Regions from separate parts of the Pantoea sp. SGAir0175 genome, predicted to be linked through region 1. Evidence: predicted binding sites of a transcription regulator. Region 1 holds the regulator's gene; each other region holds the start of a gene.
What was found. The regulator LexA, encoded in region 1, represses DNA repair genes until DNA is damaged. The targets are predictions, from matches to a motif close to TNCTGTATGTACATACAGNA.

Region 1 (10,701 bases):
ACCTGAGGCGCGCCATTGATGATCTCCGGCAGCGTGATGTTGTTGATCACGTCACGATAGCGGTCCACCGTATCAGTAATTTCGTCTACGCGATCCACTAATTTGTCTTTGTCAGTAATCTGCACACCGGCTGAAGGAAAAATGATGCTGACGTTATCTTCAGGCTGCGCTTTGGTCATCAATGCCGGGTTAGCCAGCACTGCCGAGCTCCAGGTTGAGGAAGCGACACCGGTTCCCCCCATGGCATCGTTACGCGCATCGTACCAGGTGCCAGCAGCAAATGCTGATGAGGTAAAAAATACCGCATTAAAACCAACAACATAAGCAATTTTCTTGCGTCTGAATAATGTCTTCACCATGAGTCTGCCATCACCTTTTAATTGTCGTGGACTGTCTCTACGACGGAATAGTTTATTAGCCCTATTCTGAACGCTGGCTAACGCTTTATTGCTGTGAATTGAAAGGAATTAGCATTGCTATTCGCAGAATTGGTCACGCCCGCACCATTCTGCTGTTGTTTTATGCAGAAATATGAACGTCAGCTAAATTGATGCCAGAAATTACTTAAAACCTTTTGAACCATAGCCACTAAGTCAGTGAGTTGCAAAGCAAAAAGATGGGTTAACCTGTGAGAAAAAACTCAGGAAGGAAAAGCATGGCTTAACAGAAGGAGGTACCAGGACGCAACGCGGCAGATAAGTGGCTGAAAGCCGGACATTTCCTGGATGATATAAGGTAAAAAAGCAATGGCAGCAGCGTAAAAGTTTGTGTGATAAAATAACATCACCCATCACCTGGAGAATGCTTATGCCAAACCTCACGCCCGAACAACTGCTCACGCAGGCTGAATCTCTGTGCCTTGACCGTGGCGTGCGCCTCACTACGCAGCGCGCAGAAGTGCTGCGCCTGATGGCGGAGCAGAACGGTTCCATTAGCGCTTACGATTTGCTGGACCAGCTGCGCATCAGTGAACCCCAGGCGAAACCACCAACTATTTATCGCGCGCTGGATTTCCTGCTGGAGCAGGGATTTATTCATCGGGTGGAGTCAAATAACAGTTATGTGGTGTGCCACCATTTCGACGAGCCGGCGCACACATCGGTGATGCTGGTGTGCGACAACTGTGCCGCCGTCAGTGAGAAGCACGCGCACGGCGTGGAAAAGATCATTGCCGGGTTGGCCGATCAGGCAGGTTTTACCTTACGTCATAGCGTTATTGAGGCGCACGGCTTGTGTGAAAACTGTGCCGAAGTGGCGGCCTGCACGCAGCCGGGTAGCTGTCAGCACGATCATGAAGTGGAAACTAAGAAGAAGGTGCGTAAAGGGTAACTGGCACGTCCGTATGCCAGGCCGATCGTAACGATCAGCGGGTAGGAGCATCATCCTTAAAGCGGGAGACTTACCAGCGGTAATCTTTGTTTTGACTTTCCCAGTCTTTCAATTCACGTTCAGCTTCATCTTTGGCGTAACCGTAACGTTCCTGGATTTTACCCACCAGCTGATCGCGTTTCCCTTCGATCACGGTCAAATCGTCGTCGGTCAACTTGCCCCATTTCTCTTTAAACTTCCCTTTAAACTGCTTCCAGTTTCCGCTCGCTTCGTCTTTGTTCATAACAATCCTCCACGTCTTCCTGAGTGAGATGGTGTATTTCTCATGTAATACCGGAAATAACCATATAACGCGCTGCTTATCTGCGCCGTTTGAGATAATTATAGTTGCCGCTTCGGATTGTGCACGGAATTACAGATTATTCTGGTGCCTGCGCTGCGCTTATGGCTGGCTGAACCAGCTGTCACGCTGCCAGTGGCGGCGCCACATCCATCCCAGCGTCAGGCCGCGCAGCGCCAGAAACACCGTGATCGCCAGCCATAAACCGTGATTCCCTAACCACGGCAGCGTCAGCAAAGTGATGCCGAAACCGGCTGCTGCCATGATCATGCTGTTACGCATTTCGCGGCCGCGCGTCGCGCCAATGAACATGCCGTCCAGCAGATAACACCAGACGCCGACCAGCGGTAAAATCACCTGCCACAGCAGAAAGCGATCGGCCATCTCACGCAGCGGCTGCAGCGAGGTAAGCAGCGCAACAATGTGCGGCCCGCTGAGCGCATAAATAAGCGCAAACAGCAGCGCAACGATACCCGCCTGGCGACAGGCGGCATGCCAGATCAGCAGCAGCCGGCTGCGATCTTTTGCCCCTACCGCTTCACCCGAGCAGGCTTCCACCGCGTAAGCAAAGCCGTCCAGCGCATAGGCAGTAAACGTCAGGAACATCAACAGCACCGCATTGACCGCAACCACATCCGGTCCGATGCGTGCACCCAGCAGGGTCAGCGAGGCGAAGCAGATCTGCAGCATGAGCGAGCGCAGCATGATGTCGCGATTAAGGCGAAATAACCGCGCCGCGTCACCGCGCCAGCTGTTTTTCAGCAGTTTGAAATCGATACCGCGCAGTTTCAGCACGCGCGCCACCATCCATAATCCCACTGCCAGCGTCACGTATTCGGCCAGCGCCGTGGCGGCGGCGGCACCGGCAACGCCCCAGTGCAGTTTCAGCACCAGCAGCAGATCGAGCAGGATGTTAACCAGGTTTCCGACAATCAGCAGAACCATCGGCGCACGCGCATACTGCACGCCCAGTAGCCAGCCGAGAATCACCAGGTTAGCCAGCGTAGCCGGTGCGCTCAGCCAGCGGATTTCAATGAAGATCTGCGCCTGCTGCTGGACTTCCGCGCTGCCGCCCATCAGCGTTGCCGCCAGACTACTGGCAGGAGAACGCAGCAGCGCCAGCAGCAACCCGGCGGCGAGGGCGATCAGCAGCGGCTGCATCAGTGCGCGCGCCAGTGCCTGTTTATCGCCGGCCCCGAAGGCCTGCGCGGTTAAACCGGTGGTGCTCATACGCAGAAAAAGCAGCAGCATAAAGATGAAGCTGGTTGCCGTGGTGCCTACGGCCACGCCGCCGAGGTAGATCGGGCTATCAAGATGGCCAATCACGGCGGTATCGACCACGCCGAGCAGCGGCACGGTGATATTGGAGAGGATCATTGGCAACGCCAGTCGCCACAGCGCTTTATCAGAAGAGGAAAATAGCTGCATCAGCCCCATCCCGAGGGTTACGGTGGTCGGCCTGAGCGAGCGCCTTACGGGCCGGGAACAAAAGTATGATTAGAGCAGACTGCGGACAGCGCGCGAGCGCCGCCGCAGCGGGGGAGATCAACCGGGTTTCAGAGCCACTCGCCGTTGCGCACGATGCCTACGGCCAGCCCTTCCACGGTCAGCGACTGTTCACGGGTATCCACGACAATCGGCTGGAAATCATTGTTTTCCGGCAGCAGCTGGACAATCGCGCCCTGCTTCTTCCAGCGTTTCACCGTGACTTCATCATCAATACGCGCAACCACCACCTGGCCATTGCGCACTTCCTGTGTTTTATGCACCGCGAGCAGATCGCCGTCCATAATGCCGATATCTTTCATCGACATACCGCTGACGCGCAGCAGGAAATCGGCAGAGGGTTTGAACAGGTTGGCGTCGACCTGATAGTGGGCTTCGATATGTTCCTGCGCCAGCAGCGGTTCACCGGCGGCAACGCGACCGATCAGTGGCAGCCCTTCACTCGCCTCTTCTTCCATCAGCAGGCGGATACCGCGCGATGCACCGGAGACGATTTCAATGACACCTTTACGCGCCAGCGCTTTCAGGTGCTCTTCAGCAGCGTTAGGCGAGCGGAAGCCCAGTTGCGAAGCAATTTCAGCACGCGTTGGCGGCATGCCGGTCTGATTAATATGGTCGCGAATCAGGTCATAGACCTGTTGCTGCCTGCTGGTTAACGCTTTCATCCCGCCCCCTGGTTGTTTATACAGTCGCTGTGAGTATATACAGGTATTGGCGAAATGAAAACCGAAACAGAGGGAAAAATCAGCGGCTTGATGAATGTGGAATGTTTATCGCAAATGCGACCAAAGCAGCGCGATCCAGACAAACAGAGCCAGTAAGATAGCCAGCAGTACCGCCGCCGAGCCCATGTCTTTGGCGCGTCCCGCCAGCGGATGGCGCTCCTGACCGATGCGGTCCACCACGGCTTCGATGGCACTATTAAGGATCTCAACAATGACCACCAGCACCACCGAGCCAATCAGCAACACACGCGTGATGACATCGACATCCAGCCAGCAGGCGATGGCAACCGCGACCAGTGCGGCAATCGCCTCCTGGCGAAAAGCGGCTTCATGCTGCCAGGCAGCGCGCAGCCCCTGCCAGGAATAACCGGCGGCTTTAATGATTCTCAGGAAACCGGTGACGTTATTTGCCATGTTGTGGAACCCTTAACTGTTTTTGACGTCAATGTCTGGGCGCGCGAGGTGGCACAGCCACAGATCTTCGCCGCACTTTCTGGTATGCTTGCCGCGCTTTGCTAACAAGAGGCTTCAAGTTGTCTATGTCAGGTTGGCGTAAACTCTATTACAAATTGTTGAATTTACCACTCTCTATTTTGGTAAAAAGTAAGGTCATTCCGACCGATCCGATCTCGGAACACGGTATCGATCCGACCCGTCCGGTGATGTATGTTTTGCCTTATGATTCAAAGGCGGACCTGCTCACGCTACGCGCACAGTGCCTGAAGCACGATCTGCCGGATCCGCTGGCGCCGCTGGAGATTGACGGCACCCTGCTGCCGCGCCACGTATTTATTCACGATGGGCCGCGCGTCTTCCCCTATTTCGTGGCGAACCCGGAGTCGGTCAAGCTGTTCCATGACTACCTCGATCTGCACCGCAACAATGCGGCGCTGGACGTACAGATGCTGCCGGTTTCCGTGATGTTTGGCCGTGCGCCAGGCCGTGAAATTCAGGGCGAACCGACGCCACATCTGCGTATTCTTAACGGTATACAGAAGTTCTTTGCCATCCTGTGGCACGGTCGCGACAGCTTTGTCCGTTTCTCACCCACAGTTTCACTGCGTCAGATGGCCACCGAACACGGTACCGATCAGTCGATCGCGCAGAAGCTGGCACGTGTCGCGCGCATTCATTTTGCCCGCCAGCGGCTGGCAGCCGTCGGCCCGCGTCTGCCGGCACGCCAGGATTTGTTCAACAAGCTGCTGCAATCCAAAGCGATTGAGAAAGCGGTTGAAGACGAAGCGCGCAGCAAGAAGATTTCGCATGAAAAAGCCCAGCAGAACGCCATCGAAATGATGGAAGAAGTGGCGGCGGATTTCTCGTACGAAGCGATCCGCGTGACTGACCGTGTGATGGGCTGGCTGTGGAGTCGACTCTATCAGGGCATTAACGTGCACGGCGGCGAACGCGTGCGCCAGCTGGCGCAGGATGGTCACGAAATTGTTTACGTGCCATGCCACCGCAGCCACATGGATTATCTGCTGCTGTCCTACGTGCTCTATCATCAGGGCCTGGTGCCGCCGCACATTGCTGCCGGTATCAATCTCAACTTCTGGCCAGCCGGACCGATTTTCCGTCGCCTCGGTGCCTTCTTTATTCGTCGTACCTTTAAAGGCAACAAGCTCTACTCCACGGTGTTCCGCGAGTATCTGGGCGAGCTGTTCAGCCGCGGCTATTCGGTTGAGTATTTTGTTGAGGGCGGGCGCTCACGTACTGGCCGTCTGCTCGACCCGAAAACCGGCACGCTGTCGATGACGTTACAGGCGCTGCTGCGCGGCGGCAGCCGTCCTATCACCTTTGTGCCGATCTACATCGGTTATGAGCACGTGATGGAAGTCGGCACTTATGCCAAAGAGCTGCGCGGTGCCGCGAAAGAGAAAGAGGGTTTCATGCAGATGGTGCGCGGCCTGCGCAAGCTGCGTAACCTCGGTCAGGGCTATGTGAACTTCGGTGAGCCGCTGTCGCTGGTTAACTATCTTAACAAACAGGTTCCGGAGTGGCGCGACGCGATTGACCCTATCGATCCTCAGCGTCCGGCGTGGATGACGCCGGTAGTGAACGATATCGCGGCACGTCTGATGGTACGCATCAACGAAGCCGGCGCGGCCAACGCCATGAACCTGTGCGTGACCGCGCTGCTGGCATCGCGCCAGCGTTCGCTGACGCGTGAACAGCTGACGGAACAGCTGGAGTGCTACACCCAGCTGCTGCGCAATGTGCCGTACTCACCCGAGTCAACCGTGCCGGATCTCAGCGCTGAAGCGCTGCTCGATCACGCCATGGGCATGAACAAGTTCGAGACCGAGCAGGACAGTATTGGCGAGATCATCATTCTGCCGCGCGAGCAGGCGGTGCTGATGACCTACTATCGCAACAACATCCACCATATGCTGGTGATGCCGTCGCTGATTGCCGCTATCGTGCAGCAGCATCGGGAGATCAGCGAGGCGGAACTGCTGCGCCAGGTCAGCCTGGTCTATCCGATGCTGAAGAGCGAACTGTTCCTGCGCTGGGACAGTGCCGAACTGCCAGCCCTGCTGAATGCGCTCTGCGCCGAAATGGCGCGGCAGGGGCTGATCACCGTACAGGAAGGCCAGCTGAAAATGAGTGCGGCGCGTTACCGTACGCTGCAGCTGCTGGCGGCCGGGATTCGTGAAACGCTGCAGCGTTTCGCCATCACCTTCGCCATTCTCAGCGCCAAGCCGACCATTAACCGTGGCACGCTGGAGAAAGAGAGCCGCACGCTGGCTCAGCGTCTGTCAGTGCTGCACGGTATCAATGCGCCGGAGTTCTTCGACAAGGCGGTCTTTACCGCGCTGGTGCTGTCGCTGCGTGATGAAGGCTATATCAGTGATTCCGGTGATGCGGATGCTGAACGTACCAATATGATGTGGCAGATGCTGGCCGAACTGGTCACCAGCGATGTCCGTCTGACCATTGAGAGTGCCGTAGCGCACGACTAATGGGCGACTGAAAACCGCGGCGCATCTGTCACACGCCAGATTGCGCCGCGGTTTTTGTTGTCAGAATTCAGGCGTGAAAAGAACGCGCTTCCCACTACGGCGACCGGCGCGCCGCCGGGGTTAATCACCCCATCATCAGAACAGCGCAACAAACGGCTGGGTATTAAGCAGCACGCCAATAAACAGCACCAGGCCAACGTAGTTGTTGTTGAGGAATGCCTGGAAGCACAGCTCACGTTCACGCCCGGCAATCAGTTTCTGCTGATGCACAAACAGCCCGCCCGCCAGCAGCAGCGACCAGTAAAACGCACCGTTCAGATGCAGTAAAATGCCCACCAGCGCCATCAGGCCCAGCGCGGCCAGCTGTAACAGCCCGATAATCAGCTTGTCGTAACGCCCAAACAGAATCGCCGTCGATTTCACGCCAATCTTCAGATCGTCGTCGCGGTCAACCATGGCGTACTGGGTGTCATAAGCCACCGTCCAGCAAATATTGGCGAGAAACACCAGCCAGCAGACAAAGGGTAAGGACTCACTAACCGCCGCCCAGCCCATCGGAATCGCCCAGCCAAACGCCGCGCCCAGCACCACCTGCGGCAGATGGGTATAACGCTTCATAAAGGGATAAACCCACGCCAGCGCCAGCCCGCCAAATGACAGCAGAATGGTCATGCGGTTCATGGTCAGCACCAGCAGGAACGCCAGCAGACCGAGGCCGGCGAACAGCAGTTTCGCCTCTTTCTCCGTTACCGCGCCGCTGGCTAACGGTCGCGCGGCGGTGCGTTTCACGTGGCCGTCGACGTTACGGTCGGCATAATCGTTGATCACGCAGCCCGCCGCACGCATCACAAACACGCCAGGGACGAACACCACCAGCACCGACAGCGGCGGAATCGCCATGCCGGACAGCCACAGCGCCCACAGTGTCGGCCACAGCAGGAGCAGCGTGCCAATCGGTTTATCAATACGCATCAGGCGACTATAGGCCTGCCATTTGCTCATGGTTAAAGTCTTTTGCACGGGGCGTTATCCTTGCTTCAGCGCGCGGTACAGCGGCGACGCCGGTAAAAACAGTTCAGTTAACAGCAGCGGTTTGCCGGACAGGCGCAGCCGCGAGCGGCGTCCCCACAGGTCATCAATCTGGCCCGGATCGATAAAATCGCGGCTCAGCGTCGAGGAGGAAAACAGGTAGCGTCCCAGTGGCCGCGTGCCGAGATTTTGCAGCATCTGTTCCGGCCCGTTCAGCGTGCTCTCCGGCACCACGGTTCGGCCAATCAGCCAGGGTTCATTGTCACCGCACAGCACGATTTCACGCAGCCAGAAGCGCGTGTCGGCAGGCAGAAACGCCGCTTCCTGCGGCATCTCATCGGCGGTAATGAACGCTTCCCGCAGCAGTTGTACGGTAACCTGCTGGCAGTGCTGCTCAAAGCGGCGCGTCATTGAGTCTTCTTCCAGCAGCCAGTCAAGCAGCGGCGGTGAAAGTAACGGGGAAGAGGCTGGCAGCCAGTGCAGTGCGCGTAACTGGCGCAGCGCGTCATGCGACATCAGGACATCTCCGGTAAAAAAGTTGCCCTAGTGTAGCGCACCGCGCTCAGCGTGACACATCTGCTTGTGCCACGCTGGCGTCGCGGGAGGAATTACTCGCGTTTCAGGCGGTTACTGTTGGCCAGCCACAGCGTCACCACCAGAATCAAAATGGCCGCCGAGTAGCACAACGTATCGAAAGGATTTTTATGGTCGACAATGATCAGACGAATAATCGCCGTGATGCCGATATAGACGAAGTAGCGCAGCGGAAAGTGATAGCCGGACTGAAAGTACTTCACAATCAGCGCGATAAACTCGAAGTAGAGAAAGTAGATCACAATGCCTTCGATCAGCAGATACGAGGACGCCTGCTCACCGGTGCTGAACAGCACATTCGCCAGGTGAATGGTCTCTTTACCAAGAAACACTACCAGAATAACGGCCAGAATCACCAGGCCAATGTTCAGTACCCATTGTAATACCGAAGCAATAAGCTGCCCCGCCGCTGGTTTTGTTGTCATTATTTTGCGCCTCAGATGACGAGATTCTTCTGGCGCTATCATGCTGTAATGTGATCTAAATCACAATACATCACACTTCAACATCAACACACAGCGCGTCGTAACGCCAGTACTCACAGTCGCAGTCAATCACCCGCTTATGCTGGTCACGGTTGATACGCGTAATCAGCAGGCCGGGCGTACCGCTCGCTACGTTCAGTGCGGGCGCCGCCCGCGCCGGAAGCGGACCGGGCAAAATGGTAAACCGTGCGCCGCCATAGTGAATGCCGTAGCGCTGGTCATACAGATCGGTCAGCGAGCGGGTGAGATCTTCACGCAGCAGACCGGGAAAGAAGGCCGGATTGAGGTAATGCTCGACGTACAGCACCGCGCGGCCATCAATGCGGCGCAGGCGGCGAATGCGGTACACCTGATCGCCTTCCAGCAGTTGCAGGTGACGCGCAATTGCCAGCTGCGCCGGCACCTCGCGCGCCTCCATCACCTCAGTGCTGGCAATGCGCCCCTGCTGCAGCGCCATGGCGTGAAAGTGGCTGTGATGTGCCGGGTTATAGATGAGACGCGGCGGCGCAATAAACCAGCCGCGCCGCAGTTCGCGGTAGATGACGCCCTGCGCTTCCAGCAGGCCAAGCGCTTCACGCAGCGTGATGCGCGTGGTGGAATATTGTTCGCTCAACGCGCGCTCGGCCGGTAATCGTCTGGTGACAAACTCTCCGTTTTCAATCCGTACGCATAGTGCGGCGGCGATCACATCTGCGGTTTTCGACGACATTTTTTTAGCCTCATTTTGGGGCAAATCTGCACTATGACAGTTCGATGACTACAATGTGACAAGGCACATCCCACGCTTTAGCGCGCTGTAACCGCATGTGGAACGACGCGCCACATCCCATTTCAACACCCCGGTCATAAAACCTTCATCTATCCGGGCTACATTGGCTCGGTTCTTGCTGGACTAGACCACGACGACCCACAACTTACACCCGGAGCAACCGAGATGAAAGCGTTTATCTCTTCTGTAGTAGCCAGTGCCGTTCTGCTTGCGCTGCCCGCCGCGCAGGCCGCCGATAACGATGTTGCCGCGCTGGAAAAAGCCGCGCGCGCCGAAGGCCAGGTTAACAGCGTCGGTATGCCTGACACCTGGGCCAACTGGAAAGATACCTGGAACGATCTCAGCACCAAATACGGTCTGAAGCAAAGCGATACCGATATGTCTTCGGCGCAGGAGCTGGCGAAGTTTGCCGCCGAGCAGGATAACGCCAGCGCCGATATCGGCGACGTGGGCGCCGCTTTCGGCCCGATTGCCGTCGCCAAAGGCGTGGCGCAACCCTATAAACCGACGCACTGGGATCAAATTCCGGCATGGGCGAAAGACGCCGATGGCAACTGGATGCTGGCCTACACCGGCACCATCGCTTTCCTGATCGACAAGCAGCAGGTGAAAGACGCACCGCACAGCTGGGCCGATCTGAAAAAAGGTAAGTATGTGGTCACTATCGGCGACGTCGGCACGGCTGCTCAGGCGGCAAACGGCGTCCTCGCCGCCAGCTATGCGCTGGGCGGTGACGAGAAGAACATCAAGCCGGCGCTGGCGTTCTTTGGCGAGCTGGCGAAACAGGGCCGCCTTGGCGTGACCGATCCGGTGATCGCCAACATCGAAAAAGGTGAGATTCAGGTCGCCGTGGTGTGGGACTTCAACGGTCTGAACTACCGCGACCAGATTGATAAAAATCGCTACGAAGTGGTGATTCCGTCGGACGGGTCCGTGACTTCTGGCTATACCACCATTATCA
Region 2 (10,701 bases), 140 kb from region 1:
ATGCAGCGCCACAATGCCGCCGGTCATGTTGTAGTAGCTGGTATTTTCAAAGCCAGCGTCGTTCATCATCGCCTTCAGGGTTTCCTGATCCGGATGCATACGAATCGACTCCGCCAGGTAGCGATAGCTCTCCGCGTCTTTTGCCACCAGCTGGCCGATGCGCGGCAGAATGTGGAAAGAGTAAGTGTCGTAGGCTTTGCTCAGCGGATCGAAAACCGGTTTAGAGAACTCCAGCACCAGCAGACGGCCGCCCGGCTTGAGCACGCGGAACATCGACGCCAGCGCCTTCTCTTTTTCGGTCACGTTACGCAGGCCGAAGGAGATGGTGATGCAGTCGAAATAGTTATCCGGGAACGGCAGCGCTTCTGCGTTAGCCTGCACGTAGCTGACGTTGCCGGTTACGCCGAGATTGCGCAGCTTTTCGCGTCCCATCTTCAGCATTGAGCTGTTGATGTCCGCCAGCACCACCTGACCGGTTTCACCGACCAGGCGCGAGAATTTTGCCGTCAGATCGCCGGTACCGCCGGCCAGATCCAGGACACGCTGACCGCGGCGCACGCCGCTGCTGTCGATGGTAAAACGCTTCCAGACGCGATGGATGCCGAACGACATCAGATCGTTCATCAGGTCATATTTCGCCGCGACGGAGTGAAACACGTCCGCGACTTTATCGGCCTTTTCACTTTTGGCGACGGTCTGAAAGCCAAAATGGGTAGTTTCCTGCTGTGATTCATCTGCCATCGGTTTTACCTGTTCCACAAACAATACTTCCCGAAGTGTATCAGAGTCGGGCGATCCGAGCACGCCACCGGCGTGTTATTCGTTGATGCGGCGCAGGGATGCGGCGGAAGAATCTGCCGCATTTTCAGCGGGCTCGCTGTCATCGGCCCATGTATCATCCGCCGCGTCGGGCTGCGCCTGCTCTGCCAGTTGCGGGTTGATGGGCCGTTTGATCTCTACGCCAAGCGCACGAAACGACTCGCTCTGGGCGATCAGGTTGCCGCGCCCCTGCGCCAGCTTTTTCATCGCCAGCTGATAACTCTGCTGCGCTTTGTCGAGGCTATGCCCGATGCCGCTCATGTCATCGACAAACAGCCGCATCTTGTCGTACAAGCGCGCAGCGCGGTCGGCGATGCGCTGGGCATTACGGCTCTGATGCTCATAGCGCCACAGATTATTAATGGTGCGCAGCGCCACCAGCAGCGTGGTCGGGCTGACCAGCATAATGTTTTGCTGCAGCGCTTCGCTGATCAGCTCCGGCTGGCGGTCGATCGCCAGCAGAAACGCCGGTTCGACCGGAATAAACATCAGCACATAATCCAGCGAGCGTAAACCGGGCAATTGTTGATAATCTTTACGCCCCAGCAGCCGGATATGGCCGCGCACCGCGTTGATGTGCTCCTGAATCGCCTGCTCGCGCGTCAGCTCATCGTCGGCGTTGAAGTAGCGCTCATAGGCAATCAGCGTCATTTTGGCGTCAATTACCACATCTTTACCCTGCGGCAGACGCACAATCACATCCGGTTGCATACGGCCCTGCTGCTCCAGCTGCACACTGACCTGGGTCTGGAACTCGTAGCCTTCGCGCAGGCCCGACGCCTCCAGCACCCGGCTGAGCACCACTTCGCCCCAGTTGCCCTGAATTTTATTGTCGCCCTTCAGCGCTTTGGTGAGGTTGATCGCTTCCTGCGCCATCTGCGCGTTGAGCTGCTGCAGCTGACGAATCTCATGCGCCAGTGTGTGGCGTTCACGCGCTTCCTGGCCGAAGCTATCGTTGACCTGGCGGCGGAAGCCATCCAGCTGTTCGCGCAGCGGGCCGATCAGGCTGTTGAGGCTCTGCCGGTTCTGCTCGTCGACGCGTTTTCCGCTGTTTTCGAAGATTCGGTTGGCGAGGTTTTCAAACTGCGCACTCAGGCGCTGTTCGCTGTTGGTCAGCAGACGCTGCTTCTCCTCAGCGGCGAAACGCGTCTCTTCTAATCGAATGGTGACTTCCCGAAGTTCGGCTTCCTGCGCGCTGTTAACTTCCAGCTGATTACGCAGCTCGCGGCTGAGCTGTTCACTCTCGGCCCGCCAGTAATCCAGCTGCTGCAGGCGCTCCTGCGCGCCGCTTAGCGTGCCGTGTAGCTGGCGCAACTCCTGTTCGCGCTGCTGCAGTTGCTGTTGCAGCTGTTCCAGCTGCTGCTGCTGACGCTGCTGCGCCTGTTCCAGCAGGCGGCGTTCGGTGGTGAAGCTGGCGTGCTGATGGCCGGCGCGCAGCTGGGCAATAATCCAGCCAATGCCCAAACCGGCCAGCGCCAGCGCGCCGCTGATGATAAGTTGCTGATCCATAATCCCCCCGCGGATCGTCTCGCTGAGGAGAAGGTAGAGCGCCACTGTATGAATGTCCAGAACATTCATGGCAACCCGCGGATTTTATCGCGGGCGCGATGGGCACCGTCCGGGCAACTACAGGGCGCGCACGGTCAGGTCGCCCGCTTTCCAGGCGTCAATCAGGAAAAACGGCATCGGCAGCACCCATTCACTGTCGCTTTTCACCTTCGCCGGATAGCACCAGCTGTTGCCGCCGTAAGTCAGCTCCACCTGCTGCTGGCCATTTTCGGCGTTGGTCACTTTGCCGGCCATGCTGGCGAAACCGGCGTTGCTGCCGACGTGGAAGCTGTCGGTCTGCCAGCGAATCGGCGCATGCGCCGGCCACGGCTGCGCGTGGTGGAAGTGAAAGATATCGTCGTGATTGAGGATGCTGTCGCGTACCGTAGGCCACAGCGCTACCTTGAGGAAGTACTGGTCGGTAAAGCGCTCGCTGCCGTCATACTGCGCGATAAAGTCGCGCATCTGCTGTTCCAAGTTGTGAAACACGCCGTGACAGCCGCCCCACATGCCGGCCAGTAACAGCTCGGTGTGCGAGTAATAATCGCGCATGTGGTGGAACCAGAATGGCGAAGCCAGCCAGGCGTCGACGGCTGCCACTTCGCGCTCTGACAGCAGCGAATCCGCATCCCGCACGATGTAGCGTTTTACGCTGGCATCGTCCATCACCAGAAAGCGCCACAGCGTAGGGAAAATGGTTTTCTCCTGCGACATATCCACCAGCTGGGTGTTTGGCTGGGTCAGGCGCTGCCACACGTGCTGCGGCACGCTATCGTCGAGATAGATGCGGCACATCCAGTCCGGATAGAGCTCGCGCGCCACCTCAACGTTTTTAATCAGGGTTTCGCAGTAGCGCGGCTGACCGCCGTACAGGCTGAAGGAGATGATATTTTCTGCCGGATTGCTGCGGTTAATCGGCGCAGGCGCCGGTGCGGGAAAAGTCGCTTTCGCGCCCTGACTGAAACGCATGTCAGATTGGGTGAGCGATTCGAGGCCATAACGCGCCACTTCATCTGTCTTATCCAGCCAGCCACACACTTCCGTCAGGCCATCCAGCCAGGTTTCCGACGCCTGCGCGCGCTGCGCCGCCGGTGCCTGATAGATTTTCTGGTAAATCTTGTAGGATTTTTTATGTTCGCCGACGCGCATCAGCGTCAGCGCGTAGTCGCTGAGCACCTGCATCTGGTTAGGCATGACGCGCAGCACTTCTTCGCAGCACTGGCGCGCCAGAGGATAATCTGACGCGGCCATTGCCTGACGAAAGCGCGCGGCGGCACTCTCAACGCGGGCCTGCATTGCAGCAGGGCGGCTGGTAAAACCCGGACGTGGGACAGAGATCGTTTTGCGCATAGGAAATTTCTCAGAATCGACTGAAATTGCGCGCATTCTAATCAGGCAATTGCTGAGCTCCCTATAAGCCTGGTCTCGAAATCATTCCCTGACTGGCGCGCTAAAGTAAACGACGCGCGGCATCCACCACAATTTTCACCGCATCGCTTTCTGTCTGCTTCATAGTGGCCGCATCCGGGATCTCTTTTTGCGTGCGATTCACGATGACGCCAGCCACCATGCCGGCACGCAGTCCCTGACTGGCGCACATGGTTAACAGTGTAGCGGATTCCATCTCATAGTTAAGCACGCCCATTTGCTGCCACTCTTTCATCGAGCCCTGGAAGCGGCTCACCACGCGTCCGGAGAAGGTGTCGTAGCGCTCCTGGCCAGGATAGAAGGTGTCTGACGAGGCGGTGACACCAATATGCGTGGTCGCACCGCAGGCTTCTGCCGCGGCCACCAGCGCGGTGGTACAGGCGAAGTCAGCCACCGCCGGGAATTCCATCGGCGCAAAGTGCAGGCTGGCACCGTCCAGACGGACCGAGGCGGTGGTCACCAGCACATCACCCACGTTGATGTGTGGCTGAATCGCGCCGGTGGTACCCACACGCAGGAAGGTACGCACGCCCAGCTGCGCCAGCTCTTCAACGGCGATAGAGGTGGACGGACCGCCAATACCGGTGGAACAGACAACCACCGGTTTGCCGTCGATCTCCGCCAGCCAGGTGGTGAATTCACGGTGCGACGCGAGGTGCTGAGGATTCTCCATCAGCGCCGCGATTTTCTTCACGCGCTCCGGATCGCCAGGAACAATCGCCAGCGTGGCTCCTTTCAAATCGGCTTTGGTGATGCCAAGGTGGAAAACGTCAGACTGGGCCATATCAGACTCCTGGAAGATAAGGGGGAATAAGCGCGCCACTTTACGTCAGCGGCCCGGATAAATATGTGACTGAATTCACTATCAATAATGAAAGTTACATTGAACTAAAAATATTGTGTGACTCTAATCACATATTAGCGGTCTGCTGCGCTGAATTGCTACAAGCGGTGCTGTGTAACCGTAAAAGGCAGTGTTAATAGAGAAGCAGATCAGGTTAACCATCCCTCGTACCCTACGCCAGCCTTGCCGTAAGGCCAGGCTATAGTTACGTGATTGCGCACTTGCTAGCACGGAGAGAACCATGAAAACCGAAGACAATATGGCACAAAAATCCGCCACCGACGGCTTTGCGCTAGCGGTGCAGCCCACCGCAGCCAGCACCATCATTACCGCCAGCGATGCCATTCACGCGGGCGAGACGTCCGTGCCGAGCCAGGGTGAGAACCTGCCGGCTTATTATGCTCGTCCGCAACAGTTTAGCGGCACGCTGCCGGTCGTGCTGGTGGTGCAGGAAATTTTCGGCGTGCACGAGCACATCCGCGATCTGTGCCGCCGTCTGGCACTGGAAGGCTATCTCGCCGTGGCGCCGGAGCTCTATTTCCGCGAAGGCGATCCCAACGATTACAACGATATCCCCACCCTGTTCAAAGAGCTGGTGAGCAAAGTGCCGGATTCGCAGGTACTGTCGGATCTCGACCACGTGGCCAACTGGGCGGCGCGCCACGGCGGCGATATCCGTCGTCTGGCGATCACCGGTTTCTGCTGGGGCGGTCGCATCAGCTGGTTGTTTGCCGCTCATAATCCGCAGGTGCGCGCCGCCGCCGCCTGGTACGGTCGTCTGGAGGGCGAGAAAACGCTGAAGCAGCAGAAACATCCTATTGATATTGCAGTGGATTTGAATGCACCGGTGCTGGGCCTGTACGGCGGCCAGGATGAAAGCATTCCACTGGAGAGTATCGATAAGATGCGCCAGGCCCTGCACGCGGCCAATGCCAAAGCCGAGATTGTGGTGTATCCGGAAGCTGGCCACGCCTTCAACGCCGACTATCGTCCGAGCTACCACGCCGATTCCGCACAGGATGGCTGGCAGCGCATGCTGGCGTGGTTTAAGCAGTATGGCGTCGCGCCGAACGCGGAATAAAAAAGGGGCGCCAGCGCGCCCCAACTCAACAACACAACGTATTATCCTGCCATCAAACGGTTTCGGCGCGCAGCTTCTGCGCCGCTTTCACCATGTTGGCCAGCGCCTGACGCGTTTCACTCCAGCCGCGCGTTTTCAGGCCACAGTCCGGGTTCACCCACAGGCGCTGCTGCGGAATACTCTGCGCCGCTTTGCGCAGCAGATCTTCCATCCACTCCACGCTCGGTACGTTGGGAGAGTGGATGTCATACACGCCCGGCCCGATTTCATTGGGATATTCAAACGCTTTAAACGCATCCAGCAGATCCATATCAGAACGTGAGGTTTCGATAGTGATCACGTCGGCGTCCAGCGCGGCGATCGAATCCATGATGTCGTTGAACTCGCAATAACACATGTGGGTGTGAATCTGCGTCTCGTCCTGCGCCACTGCAGCGTTGAGGCGGAACGCGTCCACCGCCCAGCGCAGGTAGGCTGCCCAGTCAGACTGATGCAGCGGCAAGCCTTCACGCAGCGCCGGTTCGTCAATCTGAATGATGCCGATACCGGCTTTTTCCAGGTCCTGCACTTCGTCGCGCAGCGCCAGCGCAATCTGTTTTGCGATGGTTTCGCGCGTCACGTCTTCCCGCGGGAACGACCAGCACAGGATGGTGACCGGTCCGGTCAGCATGCCCTTCACCGGTTTGTCGGTCAGCGACTGCGCATACTTTGCCCACTCGACGGTGATCGGCTGCGGGCGGCTGACGTCCCCGATGATCACCGGCGGCTTAACACAGCGCGAGCCGTAGCTCTGTACCCAGCCGTTCTGCGTGAAAACAAAGCCGTCGAGGTTTTCGCCGAAGTACTCCACCATGTCGTTACGCTCGGCTTCGCCATGCACCAGCACGTCGAGCCCCAGACGCTCCTGCTCCGCAATCGCCTGCCGGATGTGTTCCGCGATACCGGTGCGGTAGTGGCCGCCGTCAATGTTGCCTTTTTTGAAGTCGAGGCGCAGGCCGCGAATCTCGGTGGTCTGCGGGAAAGAACCGATGGTGGTGGTGGGCCACGCTGGCAGGTTAAAGCGCTGACGCTGCGCCTGAGCACGCACGGTGTAGCTGCTGTTGCGCTCAGTGTCTCTGGCCTGGATTTGCGCCAGACGCTGCGCCACGGCGGGGTTGTGCACGCGAGCAGAATTTGCCCGAGCGCGAATCGGCGCGCTCCAGGCGTGCAGCGCAGCGGCATCGTGCTGGTTCAGCGCCTGACTCAGCAGCGACAGCTCCGTGCACTTCTGTAACGCAAAGGCGAACCAGCTTTTGACCTCGTCGTCGAGGCGGGTTTCCACGCTCAGATCAATGGGGCTGTGCAGCAGCGAACAGGAGGAACCGATCCACAGCTGCTGACGCTGGCCGGTCAGCGGCTGCAGGCGCTCAAACCAGCGGGTGAGATCGGCGCGCCAGACGTTACGGCCATTGATCACCCCCAGCGACAGCAGCCAGTCCGCCGGGATCTGCTGGTTGAGCTGCTGAAGATCGTCTTTGCCGTGCACCAGGTCCACGTGCAGGCCCTGCACCGGCAGCGTTTTGATGACATCAAGATTCTGACCAATGCTGTCAAAGTAGGTGGTCAGCAGCAGTTTCACTTCGCCCTGTAGCGCATCGTACGCCGGTTTAAACGCCTCGCGCCACGCCTGCGGCAGTTCCAGCGCCAGCGCCGGCTCATCAATCTGCACCCATTCGATGCCGCGCTGATGCAGTTCAGCCAGCACCTGACGGTACACCGGCAGAATGGCCTGCAGCAGCGACAGGCGGTCAAAGGCGTCACCTTTCACCTTACCCAGCCACAAATAGGTCACCGGCCCCAGTAGCACCGGTTTGATGGTGTGGCCGAGCGCCAGCGCTTCATCCACCTCGTCCAGCAGTTGCGTCCAGCTGAGACGGAACTGCTGACCCTGGGTAAATTCCGGCACGATGTAGTGATAGTTGGTGTTAAACCATTTGGTCATCTCCGCCGCCGCCGCGGGCTCGCCGCTGGGCGCCCGACCGCGACCGATACGGAACAGGGTGTCGAGGTCAATCGAGCCGTCTTTATTCTGGTGCCGTGCCGGTACGTTACCGAGCAGCAGACTGGTGGTCAGCACGTGATCGTACCAGGCAAAATCGCCGACCGGCAGCAGATCAACACCGGCGTCTTTCTGCTGCTGCCAGTGACGGGCGCGCAGTTCACGACCCACCGCCAGCAGTTCGTCCTGTGAGCTGTTCCCGGCCCAGTAGCTTTCCTGCGCTTTTTTCAGTTCGCGGCGCAGTCCGACGCGAGGGAAACCGAGAGTATGGTTCAGAATGGTCATGTGAGATTCTCCAGAAGTTGTTCGCTGTGCGACAGTCGCAGCAACCGATTTACGTTCATCCAGCGGGCAATCCTGCCGTGCGCTGAGCGTGTTAGCTGGACAAAGGTAAAGTGGCCGTCGCGTCTGACTGAGATGTTTAGCCGTCCAGATGTTTACACCGCTATAATCTGCGGGTACTGTATGTGTCTCAAGCGCAATTTGTTCAATCTCGATGTGAAGGACTCTCATGATCGAACTCAAACACCTGCGGACGCTGCAGGCGTTACGGCACACCGGCTCGCTGGCTGCCGCCGCCGCCCAGCTTCATCAGACGCAATCGGCGTTGTCTCACCAGTTCAGCGACCTGGAACAGCGGCTGGGCTTTCGGCTGTTCGTGCGTAAGAGCCAGCCGCTCCGTTTTACGCCGCAGGGAGAGATTCTGTTGCAGCTGGCGGAGCAGATTCTGCCGCAGATCCAGCAGGCGCTGCAGGCCTGTCATGAGCCGCATCAGACCACGTTGCGCATCGCTATCGAATGCCACAGCTGCATCCAGTGGCTGACGCCGGCCCTGAACAATTTCCGTCAGAGCTGGCCGCAGGTAGTGATGGACTTCAAATCCGGCGTGACCTTTGATCCGCAGCCGGCGCTGCAGCAGGGCGAACTGGACGTGGTGCTGACGTCCGATATTCTGCCGCGCAGCGGTTTGTTCTATGCGCCGATGTTTGATTTTGAGGTGCGGCTGGTGCTGGCGCCGGATCACCGTCTGGCGCAACTGGCTCACATCACGCCGGAAGATTTGGCCGATGAGGTGCTGATGATCTATCCGGTACAGCGTCAGCGGCTGGACGTGTGGCGTAACTTCTTACAGCCAGCCGGCGTCAGCCCGGCGCTGAAGAGCGTGGATAATACGCTGCTGCTGATCCAGATGGTGTCGGCCGGCATGGGCATTGCCGCGCTGCCGCACTGGGTGGTAGAGAGCTTTGAGCACCAGGGGCTGGTGGTGACGCGCACGCTGGGCGACGGATTGTGGAGCCGTTTATACGCGGCGATGCGCGACGGCGAGCAGCGGCAGCCGGTGCTGGAGGCCTTTGTGCGCTTTGCCCGTCAGCACGCCTGCGAGCACCTGCCTTACGTGCGCGATGCCTCGCGCCCCGGTTCCCTGCAGCCGGTCTCGTCCTGATGCCGCGGGCGGCCAATGTCGCCCGTGCTGTTATCCCCGCCCTGCCTGCTCTATAATGCGCCGCCTTAACCGCTACCGGAGAGTTTCACCATGACCAATAACGATGTGCTGCGCAGCGTGCGCTATATGCTGGATTTGAGCGACAGCAAAGTGGTGGAGATTTTTGCGCTGGCGGGCAGTGAAGTACCGCGTGAAGATGTGCAGGCGTGGCTGAAGAAAGATGACGATGAGGCGTTTCGTAAACTGCCGGATGTGCTGATGGGTTACTTCCTCAACGGTCTGATTTTCTACCGTCGCGGCAAAAGCGAAGACGCGCCGGCCCCGTCGGTTGAGCGCCGCATGAACAATAATATCTTTCTCAAGAAGTTACGCATCGCCTTCGCGCTGAAAACCACCGATATCCCGGATATCTTATTGAAGGCTAACTTCAAGGTGTCACAGGCTGAAATCGGCGCGATTTTCCGCAACCCGGATCATAAAAATTATCGCGAGTGCGGTGACCAGATTCTGCGTAACTTCCTGAAAGGTTTAACGCTGATTCAGCGGCCATCGACACCCGCGAAAAAAAGCTAAGCGCCTGAACTGCCGCTTTTGGCCGTGTGTCCCAGTACCCAGCGTTTATGCACGTACAGGGACGCAAAAATCACTATCGCCCCGGCGATAAAGCTTGGCCAGTGCGGCTTCTCCTGCCAGATCGCCAGGTTCACCAGTAATCCTGCCGGCACGTGCATGTTGTTCATAATGCCCAGCGTCCCGGCATCGACCTGGGTCGCGCCGTAGTTCCACATGAAGTAACCCAGTCCGGATGCGACCACGCCCAGCCACACCAGCACGCTCCACTGCAGCGTGGTGGTCGGCAGCTTGTGCGGATTGCCCCAGATGCACCAGGCGATCACCGCGATCAGCACTGCGCCGAGATAGAACCACGAGAACGCGGTGTGCTGCGGCATCGGACGGACTTCCTGCAGGCGCTTATAGCCCACCATGCCAATCGCAAAGCAGATGTTGGCCGCCTGCACCAGCAGCAGTCCGAACCAGAAATCATCGCTGACTTTGTCGTAGCGGATAATGGCCGCACCGAGCACCGCCAGCAGCGCGCTAAAGGCATAGCCAATGCGCAGCGGGCGCTTGCTGAGCAGGTCATAAATCAGTGTGACATACAGCGGCGTCATCACCGTAAACAGCAGGAATTCCGGCACGCTGAGATAGAGATAAGCCTCGAAGCTGATCAGATACATGATGCCTAATTGCAGCATGCCCACCAGCATATAGAGCAGCAACGTTGAGGCGCGGTAACCGCGCCAGCGCAGAAACGGCAGAAAGACCAGCGCCGCCAGGCCTAAACGCATCAGCACCGAGAACCAGGTATCCACCTGCCCCGCCAGATACTCCCCGATTAAACTAAAAGAAAAAGCCCACAGAATGGTGGTAACGATCAGCAACAGCACGGTTATGCATCCTAAAGTTCAACACTGGCGCTAGTGTAAACAAACTACAGC
Region 3 (10,701 bases), 1.0 Mb from region 1:
GTGATGGATAACGGAATGCTGACCGATAACAACGGCCGCAAAGCGGACTTCCGCAACGTGGTGCTGGTGATGACCACCAACGCCGGGGTGCGCGAGACCGAGCGTAAATCCATCGGCCTGATTCAGCAGGACAACAGCACCGACGCGATGGAAGAGATCAAAAAGATCTTTACGCCGGAGTTCCGTAACCGTCTCGACAACATTATCTGGTTCCGTCACCTCGATACTCAGGTGATCCATCAGGTGGTGGATAAATTTATTGTTGAGCTGCAGGCACAGCTGGATGCGAAAGGTGTGTCGCTGGAAGTCAGCGATGATGCGCGCGACTGGCTGGCCGAAAAAGGTTACGACAAAGCGATGGGCGCGCGTCCGATGGCGCGTACCGTGCAGGAAAACCTGAAGAAACCGCTGGCTAACGAGCTGCTGTTTGGCTCTCTGGTAGATGGCGGATCGGTATCGGTTGGACTGGATAAAGAGAAAAACCAGCTCACCTACCACTTCATGAGTGCGGAAAAACGTAAAACCGAGGGCACCGTGCATTAAGCGGGTGCGCAGATAAGAAAAAGGCCGGATTAAAATCCGGCCTTTTTTTTCGCGCTTAGTTTACATCAGCAAACGCGAGGCGAGTGCAACAACTTAGCGACTACGGAAGACAATGCGGCCTTTGCTCAGGTCGTACGGGGTCAACTCGACAGTCACTTTGTCGCCCGTCAGGATGCGGATGTAGTTTTTACGCATTTTACCGGAGATATGAGCGGTAACCACGTGCCCGTTTTCAAGCTCTACGCGGAACATGGTGTTAGGTAACGTATCCAGTACGGTACCTTGCATTTCAATATTGTCTTCTTTGGCCATCGAATCCTCTGGGTGAACTACCAAACTGTTGAACCGGCAAGATAATGCCGAATTCCATGATTTATGTAAAGAAACGTTGGCTGTTTTTGCCAACGCTTCGCCGTGCGTCGCGCCGCTGCGCGTGCATTACGGATAAATTCGGGTGTTTTTGACGTCTGCGGGGGATTAGCGGGCTAAGAATCTGCAGCAATCGGCATCGGGTGCGCAACTGAAACAGCTTCGGGAACAGGGTGAGATTCCCAGCCTGGCAATTCCGGCTCGCCACAGCGAAGCGCGGACGACATACCAAACTCGCTTATTGTATCACTTTTGTCGGGAATTGTGTGCAAAACATCTGCGGGGACAGTCAAAAAAGGGTTTGTGTTTGCCAGCAGCCAGCCTGCACCGGTTGCCAGGCCAGCGTTTGCACGTATTGCAGATAATCAACGCGCGGAATTTCAACTGCGCCCAGCGAGGCGGTATGCGGATTCAGCACCTGACAATCGATCAGCCGTCCCTGATGCGCAATAAAGTGCTGTGAGAAAACCCACAGCGCGGTTTTAGAGGCGTTTTCCGCCCGGCTGAACATCGACTCACCGCAAAAAATCTGTCCGAGCGCCAGGCCATACATGCCGCCAACCAGGCGTTGATCCTGCCAGACTTCAATTGAGTGCGCATGGCCCAGCTCATACAGGCGCAGCCAGGCGCGTTTCACTTCAAAGGTGATCCAGGTGCCTTCCTGACGCCCGCTGGCGCAACCTTCCACCACCTGAGCAAAGGCGTGATTCATGGTGACGCGATAGGGCGAACGGCGATGGAAGCGCGCCATGCTGTGGCTGAGATGAAACGACTCCGGCAGCAGGACCGCGCGTGGATCTGGCGACCACCATAAAATCGGATCGCCGGGCGAAAACCACGGAAAAATACCGCGCTGATAGGCATTCATCAGGCGGGCAGGGGAGAGATCGCCGCCCATGGCCAGCAGGCCGTTTGGCTCACGCAGCGCCATCTCCGGCGGCGGGAAATTGAGCGAATCCCGGGAAAGTTGTACCAGTCTCATGGCGTCGGTCACCCTCAGGCTAAACGCATAGACTATAGCGCAAAGCGCTGCTGGAAACGCCAGTAGCGTCCCGCTTTTGAGATTAATTCGTCATGGCTGCCGGATTCGATAATCTGCCCACCGTCAAGCACACAGATGCGATCCATTTTTTCCAGTCCGCTCAGGCGATGCGTCACCATGATCAGCGTTTTTCCCTGGCTAACCTGCTGTAGCAACGTGAGAATCTGCTGCTCGGTCGCAGCATCCAGACCTTCGGTCGGCTCATCCAGCAGCCACAGATCGCCATCGTGCAGCAGCGCACGGGCAATCGCCAGCCGGCGCAGTTCACCGCCAGACAGCGGCCGGCCACCTTCACCCATCCACGCATTCAGTCCTTCATTGTGCTGCGTCAGATGCGCCAGCCCAACCCGCTGCAATACGTCAATCAGCTGGGCATCGCTGGCCTGTGGTGCTGCCAGCAGCAGGTTAGCGCGCAGCGTCTGGCTGAACAGATGGACGCGCTGCGTGACAACGCTGATGCGTTGACGCAGGCTGGCTTCGTCCCACGCCGCCAGATCAATCCCGTTCAGGCGAATCGTGCCGCGCTGCGCTTCCCAGCCGCGCGTGATCAGCGCCAGCAGGCTGGATTTTCCGCAGCCGGTCGGGCCCAGCAGCGCCAGATGTTCACCGGCTGCTAACGTCAGGGAGAAATTGTGCAGCACCGCTTCTGGCCGCTGCGGATAGCTGAAATCGATCTGTTCCAGCGTCAGGCTGAGGCCGCGCGGCGTCGCAACCGGTTGTGTCGGGAAGTGAATGGCTGGCGGTTGATCGATGATCTCCTGCACGCGCTGCGCCGCGTGCGTCACCTGCGCCAGTGGCAGAAATGCGCCGGCCACCGGTGCCAGCGCTTCAAACGCGGCCAGCGCGCAAAACACAAACAGGGCAATCAGTGCACCCGGCGTGCTATTGGCGCCGACGCCGCTGGCGGCCAGCCACAGCAGCAGCGTAACGGTACTGCCGGCGATCAACGTAAGCAGGCTCTGCGCCAGCGCCTGCAGCCGGTGTTGCTGCTGCTGCGCCTGTTGCCACGCACGTTCTTCCTGATCCAGCCGCTGTCGCCACAGCGCCGCCGCGCCGTAAATCTGCAGCTCGGCCAGTCCACTGAACCAGTGCGTCAGTTGCAGGCGCCAGCAAGCCTGGTAACGGGCAATATGCGCGCCGGTGCGCGCGCCGAGTCGCCAGAACAGCGGGGGCATCAGCAGCAGCGTCAGCAACATAATCGCCCCGAGCAGCAGCGCCAGTCGCATATCGAGTAGCGCCAGGCCACAGGTCACCACCACAACCACCACCGCCGCACCCAGCAGTGGAGAAATAACGCGTAAATAGAGATGGTCGAGAGTATCGACATCGCTGACAAAGCGGTTCAGCAGTTCGCCGTGACGAAAGCGCGCCAGCTGCGCCGGTGCCAGCGCCATCAGCCGGCTGAAGGTAAAGACGCGCAGGTGTTGCAGCACGCGGAAAGTGGCGTCGTGGCTGACCAGCCGTTCAAAATAGCGCGCGGCGGTGCGGGTGATTGCCGCGCCACGCACGCCGGCTGCGGGCAGCATGTAATTGAAGCTGTACAGACCGGCGACGCCAGCCAGCGAGGAGGCAGCAAGAAACCAGCCGGACAGCGTCAGCAAGCCGATGCTGGCGAGCAGCGTGACAATCGCCAGCACCACGCCAAGACCTAATCGCCACGGATGGCGGCGATACAGGCGCAGGAAAGGCAGTAACGTGCGCATCAGGCAATCTCCTTCTGACGATGCTGCGCCAGCTCGCGCAGCGGGCCGGCTTCTGCGATCAGCTGTTGCCAGTGGCCCTGCTGCACCAGTTGTCCGGCCTGCATCACCCACACTTCATCCCACTGGTCGAGAGCGTGCAGCTGATGGGTAATCATTAACGTAGTTTGCTGCTGTGCGGCCTGCTGTAGTGCGCCCATCACGTGCTGCTCGCTCTGGCTGTCGAGCCCGGATCCCGGTTCGTCCAGCAGCAGCAGGCGAGCCGGTTTCAGCAGCGCCCGCGCAACGGCGATGCGCTGTGCCTGCCCAACGGACAGGCCGATGCCGCCATCGCCAACTGGCGTATCCAGCCCCTGCGGCAGACGCGATAAAAATTCGCTGACGCCAGCGCGCTGCAGCACGGCGGTCAGCGTGGCCTCGTCCACCGGCGTGTCAGTGAGCTGGAGATTGTCACGCAGCGTCGCCGCCGGCAGCTGCGGATTTTGTCCTACCCAGGCCAGCTGCTGCTGCCAGCTGCTGCGGCTGATGTCGCGCAGTTCCTGGCCGTTAATGCACAGTGAACCCTGATAGGGCAGAAAACCGAGCAGGACATTCATCAGCGCACTTTTTCCGGCCCCGCTTTGTCCGACCAGCGCCACGCGCTGACCGGGAGTAAGGCTGAAATTCAGCGGCTGTGACAGCGCCTCGCCGTTGGCGGTCATGATCACCAGATCCTGCGCCCGTAGGGAGAGTGGCGCGTCAGCATCCAGCGTCTGCGTGGCCGCCTGCGGCGCGCGCTGGGGCGTTTCGCGCAGGAAGGTATCCAGCGCGTCTGCGCCGCCCACCGCCTGCGCTTTGGCATGGTAAAAGGTGCCAAGATCGCGCAGCGGCTGGAAAAATTCGGGGGCAAGAATCAGCGCGAGGAAACCGGCGAACAGCGTCACGCCGGTGTCGTAGTGGCCAAAATTGAGTTCACCCAGGTACGAGAAGCCGAAATAGACCGCGACCACGGCAATCGCCAGCGAGGCGAAAAACTCCAGCACCGCAGAGGAGAGAAAGGCGAGGCGCAGCACTTCCATGGTGCGCTGACGAAAATCCTGCGTAGTGGCGGCAATCGCCTGCTGCTCAGCGTCCGCGCGGTGAAACAGGCGCAGCGTTTCGCGTCCGCGCAGCCGGTCATAGAAATCGCCGCTCAGACGCGCCAGCGCGAGAAAATTACGCCGATTGGCATCGGCCGCTCCCATGCCGACCAGCGCCATAAACAGCGGAATCAGCGGTGCGGTCGCCAGCAGAATCAGTCCGGCGGCCCAGTTAATCGGGAAAATGGCGATCAGGATGGCGCAGGGCACAAAAACCGCCAGCGACATCTGCGGCAGATAGCGCGCGTAATATTCCTGCATCTCTTCGATCTGTTCCAGCAGCAGCGTCGCCCAGCTCCCGGCCGGTTTGCCCTGAATCCAGGCCGGACCGAGCGCGTTCAGCCGGTCCAGCACCTGTTGCCGCAGCGCACGGCGAATCGCCACGCCGGCCCTGAAGCCGGCCATCTCACGACCGTAGTGCAGCGCGGCGCGCAGTGCGAAGCACAGCAGTAGTAACAGGAAATCACTCACCAGTTCAGCGCGGGGTTGCTGTTCCACCAGCAGTTTTTGCAGCAGGGAGGCCAGTAGCCAGGCCTGGGCGATGAGAATTAACGCCGCAGCAAAACCTGCCAGCGAGGCCAGTCGCAGGCTGCGTGCGCCATGATGACGTTGCTGGCGTAACCAGCGCAGCAGTTCGTGTTGCCGTGATTTGTTCATGCGAAGCCGTTTGATCACCGTGACGAGAGGCAAAATCCGACGCTAAATGCCGGACAGACGGGTGGCAGAACTGTAGCACGCAGGCGATAAAAAAGGCGACCAAAAGTGGCCGCCTCAGTGCAATTATGATCAGATAATTAACAACTTACTTATCGTTTTTAACCAGACCATCCAGATAACGTTCCGCATCCAGCGCGGCCATACAGCCGGTACCGGCAGAGGTAATGGCCTGACGATAGATGTGGTCCATCACGTCACCGGCAGCGAACACGCCCGGCACGCTGGTCTGCGTCGCGTTGCCCTGCAGGCCGGACTGCACTTTGATATAGCCGTTTTCCAGATCCAGCTGCCCATCAAAAATCGCCGTGTTCGGACTATGACCGATGGCGACAAACAGGCCCGCCACTTCCAGCGAGACCGGGGCTTCACCTTTGGTTGACGAAAGTTTCAACCCGGTGACACCCATCTGATCGCCTACCACCTCGTCCAGCGCGCGGTCAGTGTGCAGCACGATGTTGCCGTTACGCACTTTCTCCATCAGGCGGTCAATCAGGATTTTCTCAGCGCGGAAGCTGTCACGACGGTGAATCAGGTGCACTTCGGAAGCGATGTTGGCCAGATAGAGCGCCTCTTCAACGGCCGTGTTACCGCCGCCAATAACCGCGACTTTTTGGTTACGATAGAAGAAACCATCACAGGTGGCGCAGGCCGAAACCCCTTTGCCTTTGAATGCCTCTTCTGACGGCAGGCCAAGGTAGCGCGCTGAAGCACCGGTCGCGATGATCAGCGCATCCGCCGTGTATTCGCCGCTGTCGCCGGTCAGGCGGAACGGACGGTTCTGCAAATCAACCGTGTGAATATGGTCAAAGATGATTTCGGTGTTGAACTTCTCAGCATGCTCCTGCATGCGTTCCATCAGCGCAGGGCCGGTCAGATCGTGCGGGTCGCCCGGCCAGTTTTCGACTTCAGTCGTGGTGGTGAGCTGGCCGCCTTTTTCCAGTCCGGTAATCAATACCGGGTTCAGGTTAGCGCGGGCGGCATAAACCGCTGCGGTGTAACCGGCAGGGCCGGAGCCCAGAATGAGCAGCTTACTGTGTTTGGCCGTACTCATGCGTTCCTCAGTGTGTGTCTGACAACATAGTTTTCGATTGTAGGGAAATTACGGTCGCAAAAAAAGGTTTCAGCAATTTTGTTAACAATCACTGCAAGCGGCGTAGACGATGAATGGCAATTCTGCACGCGCGCTGCGCCAAAAGGGGGCATTGCTCGGCAATTTGTGGTGCAGCTGTATAAAAATTCTCATTTAAAAACAGCAACCCAGTACGCTGTCTGGCATCTTGTACTGAATTTGGATGTTTTACTTTGACAATCGCCTGCGCTTTTGCGAAAACATTGTCAGAAGCAGAGAAAATTTAGCGGTTCGAAACAGAATTTCAGCTCTGTTTTGCGCAATTTCGCCAAATAAACTCAGCCTGACATTGGTAATGACGCATGATGTGGACAGACAGCATGCGTCATACGGATGGTCGCGTTACTGCACAGGCTTAAAGACTTCACTTCAGTAAGGCCCTGAACATTGAACGTTTTCAGGGTTTGGCAGGTAAAGGGAAGGAATTAAGAGAGACAATAATAATGGTAGACAACAAGAAACGCCCCGGAAAAGATCTGGATCGGATCGACAGAAATATTCTGAATGAACTGCAGAAAGACGGTCGTATTTCCAACGTTGAGCTTTCAAAACGTGTCGGCCTCTCGCCAACACCTTGTCTTGAACGCGTACGTCGCCTGGAACGTCAGGGTTTCATTCTGGGCTACACCGCGCAGCTGAACCCGCACTATCTCGATGCTTCACTGCTGGTATTCGTTGAGATTACTCTGAATCGCGGCGCGCCAGATGTGTTTGAACAATTTAACGCCGCTGTACAAAAACTTGAGGAAACTCAAGAATGTCACCTCGTTTCCGGTGACTTTGACTACCTGTTGAAAACCCGCGTGCCGGATATGTCCGCCTACCGTAAACTACTGGGTGAGACCTTGCTGCGCCTGCCGGGCGTCAACGACACCCGTACCTACGTGGTGATGGAAGAGGTCAAACAGAGCAATCGTCTGGTGATTAAGACCCGGTAACGCAGGGCAGGTGCAAAGCTTGCAGGATTTCGGTACACTCCTGTGAATTCATACAGGACCAGCGTCAGGCAAGCCTGGCGCTGTTGCCTTCTTAATTTACAGGCACCTGGAGAGTTCTCTTGAGCCAGGAATATACAGAAGACAAAGACGTTTCATTACAACCACTGAGCAGCGGACGTCGGCTGCTGGAAGCGTTGCTCATCCTGGTGGCCTTGTTTGCCATCTATCTGATGGTGTCGCTGGTTAGCTTTAATCCCTCCGATCCCAGCTGGTCACAAACCGCCTGGCACGAGCCGATCCACAATCTGGGCGGCAGCGTGGGCGCATGGCTGGCTGATACCCTGCTGTTTATTTTTGGTGTGATGGCCTACGCCATTCCGCCAGTGATTATTGGTCTGTGCTGGATCACCTTCCGTCAGCGCGATCGCCAGGATTACATCGACTATTTTGCGGTGGGCCTGCGGCTGATTGGCGTGCTGGCGCTGGTGGTGACCACCTGCGGACTGGCTGCGCTGAACGTGGACGATATCTGGTATTTTGCCTCCGGCGGCGTAATTGGCAGCCTGGTGAGCAATGCGATGGCGCCGTGGTTCAGCGGTGCCGGTGGCACGCTGACGCTGCTGTGCGTCTGGGCGGCGGGTATCACGCTTTATACCGGCTGGTCCTGGCTGGCGATTGCCGAGAAGATCGGCAGCGTGGTGATGGGCGTGCTGACCTTTGCCAGCAACCGCTCGCGCCATGATGAACCCTGGCAGGAAGAAGACGACTACGACGAGGCGCACCCCGACGAAGCGGTTCCGCCACTGCGCGCTGCGCCGGCTCAGGACGACGAAGATGACGTACTGCTGGCTAAGCCCCGACAGGTAGCGGAACCTGTGGCTGAAGTCGCCAGCGACGATCCCCTGCTGGCGAAAGCCAGTGCGGCTACCGCGGCTGCGCTGGCCGCCACCAGTGACGCCGCACGTCAGGCGCCGGCCGTCGCTGCGCCTGAGCCATCCGCACCGGCGGTAAACGTAGCTCCACAACCTGCGCCGTCACAGCTGGCTGCGGCTGTCCCGGCATCGGCAGCCGTTGCCAGTGCGCCTGCGGCGCCAGCTATTCCGCCAGCAGAACCCACGCCAGCTGCTCCCCCGTTATATCGCTTCGAAGTGCCTGCGTCACCGGCCGCCGACGCCTTCTCGCTTGCTGAAGAAGACGATGGCCCGCGCATGGGTAACTGGCAGAGTGCCGATCAGGCCGCCACACCGCTGAATACGGCAGCCGCTGCCGCACTCGGTTCAGCGACGGCCGCCGCTGCTGCCCGCTCTGCGGCTTACACGCCAGCCTTTGATGTGGTGCCGGAGCGCGATTACAACCCGCAGGTGAAACAGGGCATCGGCCCGGAACTGCCGCGTCCTAACAAGGTTAAGCTGCCAACCCGGCGTGAGCTGGCCTCATACGGTATCAAACTGCCATCGCAACGCATGGCAGAAGAGAAGGCCCGTGAAGAGGCCGACCAGCAGCAGCCAGAAATCAGCGCCAGCTGGCAAGTGCCACAGCCGCACGATGATGATAACGCTGCGCTGCAGGAAGCCCAGTTGCGCGAAGCGTTCCATTCGCAGCAGCAGCAGCGGTACGGCGACAGCTGGCAGCAGCAGCCGGCAGAGGAAGAAGATGAAGAGGCGCTGCAGCAGGCCCAGCTGGCGCAGCAGTTTGCTCAGCAGCAGCAACAGCGTTACAGCCAGCCTGAGCAGGAGAGCGCGGCGGTATTTAATCTGGATACCTCAGCCGCGTTTGATTTCTCTCCGATGAAAGATCTGGTTGATGACACGCCGAGCGAACCGCTGTTTACCATTGCCGCCACGCCAGAGCCGGACGCTCCGGCCCAGTGGCAGCAGCCAGCGGCACCTGAGCCGGCGGTACCCGCATCGCTGAGTGAGGAAACCAGCCCGTGGTCAACGCCAGACGACGAGGTTTACGCCGCGCCGGCTGAAACGCCGAAGCCTGTCGCCCCTGCGCAGGACAGCCTGTTCCACCCCTTCCTGGTACGTCACGAACAGCCGCTGGAGAAACCTTCCACGCCGCTGCCGACGCTGGATCTGCTGACGTCGCCGCCGGCGGAAGAGGAGCCGGTGGATATGTTCGCACTGGAACAGACCGCGCGTCTGGTTGAAGCGCGTCTGGCGGATTACCGCGTGAAAGCCGAAGTGGTGGGTATCTCTCCGGGGCCGGTAATCACCCGCTTTGAGCTGGATCTGGCGCCGGGCGTCAAGGCGGCACGTATTTCTAACCTGTCGCGTGACCTGGCACGTTCGCTCTCTGCCGTTGCGGTGCGTGTGGTTGAGGTGATTCCGGGCAAGCCTTATGTCGGCCTCGAACTCCCCAATAAACATCGTCAGACCGTCTATCTGCGTGAGGTGCTGGACTGCGATAAGTTCCGCGACAACCCTTCGCCGCTGTCGGTGGTGCTGGGTAAAGATATTTCTGGTCAGCCCGTGGTGGCCGATCTGGCGAAGATGCCGCACCTGCTGGTGGCCGGTACCACCGGTTCCGGTAAGTCGGTTGGCGTCAACACCATGATCATCAGCATGCTGTATAAAGCCACGCCGGAAGAAGTGCGCTTTATCATGATCGACCCGAAAATGCTCGAGCTGTCAGTGTATGAGGGCATTCCCCATCTGCTGACGGAAGTGGTCACCGACATGAAAGACGCGGCCAACGCGCTGCGCTGGAGTGTGGTCGAAATGGAGCGCCGCTATAAGCTGATGTCTGCGCTGGGCGTGCGTAATCTGGCTGGCTATAACGAGAAGATCGAGCAGGCGGCCGCTATGGGCCGGCCAATTCCGGACCCGTTCTGGAAACCGGGCGACAGCATGGACACCACCCCGCCGGTGCTGGAAAAACTGCCGTACATTGTGGTGTTGGTTGATGAGTTCGCTGACCTGATGATGGCGGTGGGCAAGAAGGTCGAAGAGCTAATCGCGCGCCTGGCACAGAAAGCCCGTGCGGCAGGTATTCACCTGGTGCTGGCTACCCAGCGTCCGTCGGTGGATGTGATTACCGGCCTGATTAAAGCCAACATTCCGACGCGTATCGCCTTTACCGTATCCAGTAAAATTGACTCGCGTACCATTCTCGATCAGGGCGGTGCGGAATCCCTGCTGGG

Region 2: a site for LexA is predicted at 2,371-2,390, ahead of rmuC (DNA recombination protein RmuC). Genes of this name have one in related genera too.
Region 3: a site for LexA is predicted at 7,595-7,614, ahead of C1N56_RS12595 (DNA translocase FtsK 4TM domain-containing protein). Genes of this name have one in related genera too.

What each region holds. Positions count from the first base shown of each region.
Region 1 covers NZ_CP028081.1:3,732,466-3,743,166, forward strand. Annotated here, with positions in the region: gene C1N56_RS17475 (conjugal transfer protein TraF) at 1-359, opposite strand, end outside; gene zur (zinc uptake transcriptional repressor Zur) at 808-1,329, shown strand; gene C1N56_RS17485 (CsbD family protein) at 1,400-1,612, opposite strand; gene dinF (MATE family efflux transporter DinF) at 1,772-3,097, opposite strand; gene lexA (transcriptional repressor LexA) at 3,226-3,840, opposite strand; gene C1N56_RS17500 (diacylglycerol kinase) at 3,946-4,314, opposite strand; gene plsB (glycerol-3-phosphate 1-O-acyltransferase PlsB) at 4,440-6,863, shown strand; gene ubiA (4-hydroxybenzoate octaprenyltransferase) at 6,999-7,865, opposite strand; gene ubiC (chorismate lyase) at 7,890-8,408, opposite strand; gene psiE (phosphate-starvation-inducible protein PsiE) at 8,501-8,911, opposite strand; gene C1N56_RS17525 (UTRA domain-containing protein) at 8,982-9,680, opposite strand; gene C1N56_RS17530 (ABC transporter substrate-binding protein) at 9,906-10,701, shown strand, end outside.
Region 2 covers NZ_CP028081.1:3,869,487-3,880,187, forward strand. Annotated here, with positions in the region: gene ubiE (bifunctional demethylmenaquinone methyltransferase/2-methoxy-6-polyprenyl-1,4-benzoquinol methylase UbiE) at 1-741, opposite strand, end outside; gene rmuC (DNA recombination protein RmuC) at 817-2,328, opposite strand; gene C1N56_RS18100 (tetratricopeptide repeat protein) at 2,446-3,717, opposite strand; gene udp (uridine phosphorylase) at 3,818-4,579, opposite strand; gene C1N56_RS18110 (dienelactone hydrolase family protein) at 4,881-5,720, shown strand; gene metE (5-methyltetrahydropteroyltriglutamate--homocysteine S-methyltransferase) at 5,773-8,043, opposite strand; gene metR (HTH-type transcriptional regulator MetR) at 8,270-9,202, shown strand; gene C1N56_RS18125 (YehS family protein) at 9,293-9,775, shown strand; gene C1N56_RS18130 (carboxylate/amino acid/amine transporter) at 9,772-10,650, opposite strand.
Region 3 covers NZ_CP028081.1:2,698,235-2,708,935, reverse strand. Annotated here, with positions in the region: gene clpA (ATP-dependent Clp protease ATP-binding subunit ClpA) at 1-543, shown strand, start outside; gene infA (translation initiation factor IF-1) at 637-855, opposite strand; gene aat (leucyl/phenylalanyl-tRNA--protein transferase) at 1,202-1,894, opposite strand; gene cydC (heme ABC transporter ATP-binding protein/permease CydC) at 1,927-3,657, opposite strand; gene cydD (heme ABC transporter permease/ATP-binding protein CydD) at 3,657-5,429, opposite strand; gene trxB (thioredoxin-disulfide reductase) at 5,575-6,540, opposite strand; gene lrp (leucine-responsive transcriptional regulator Lrp) at 7,062-7,556, shown strand; gene C1N56_RS12595 (DNA translocase FtsK 4TM domain-containing protein) at 7,676-10,701, shown strand, end outside.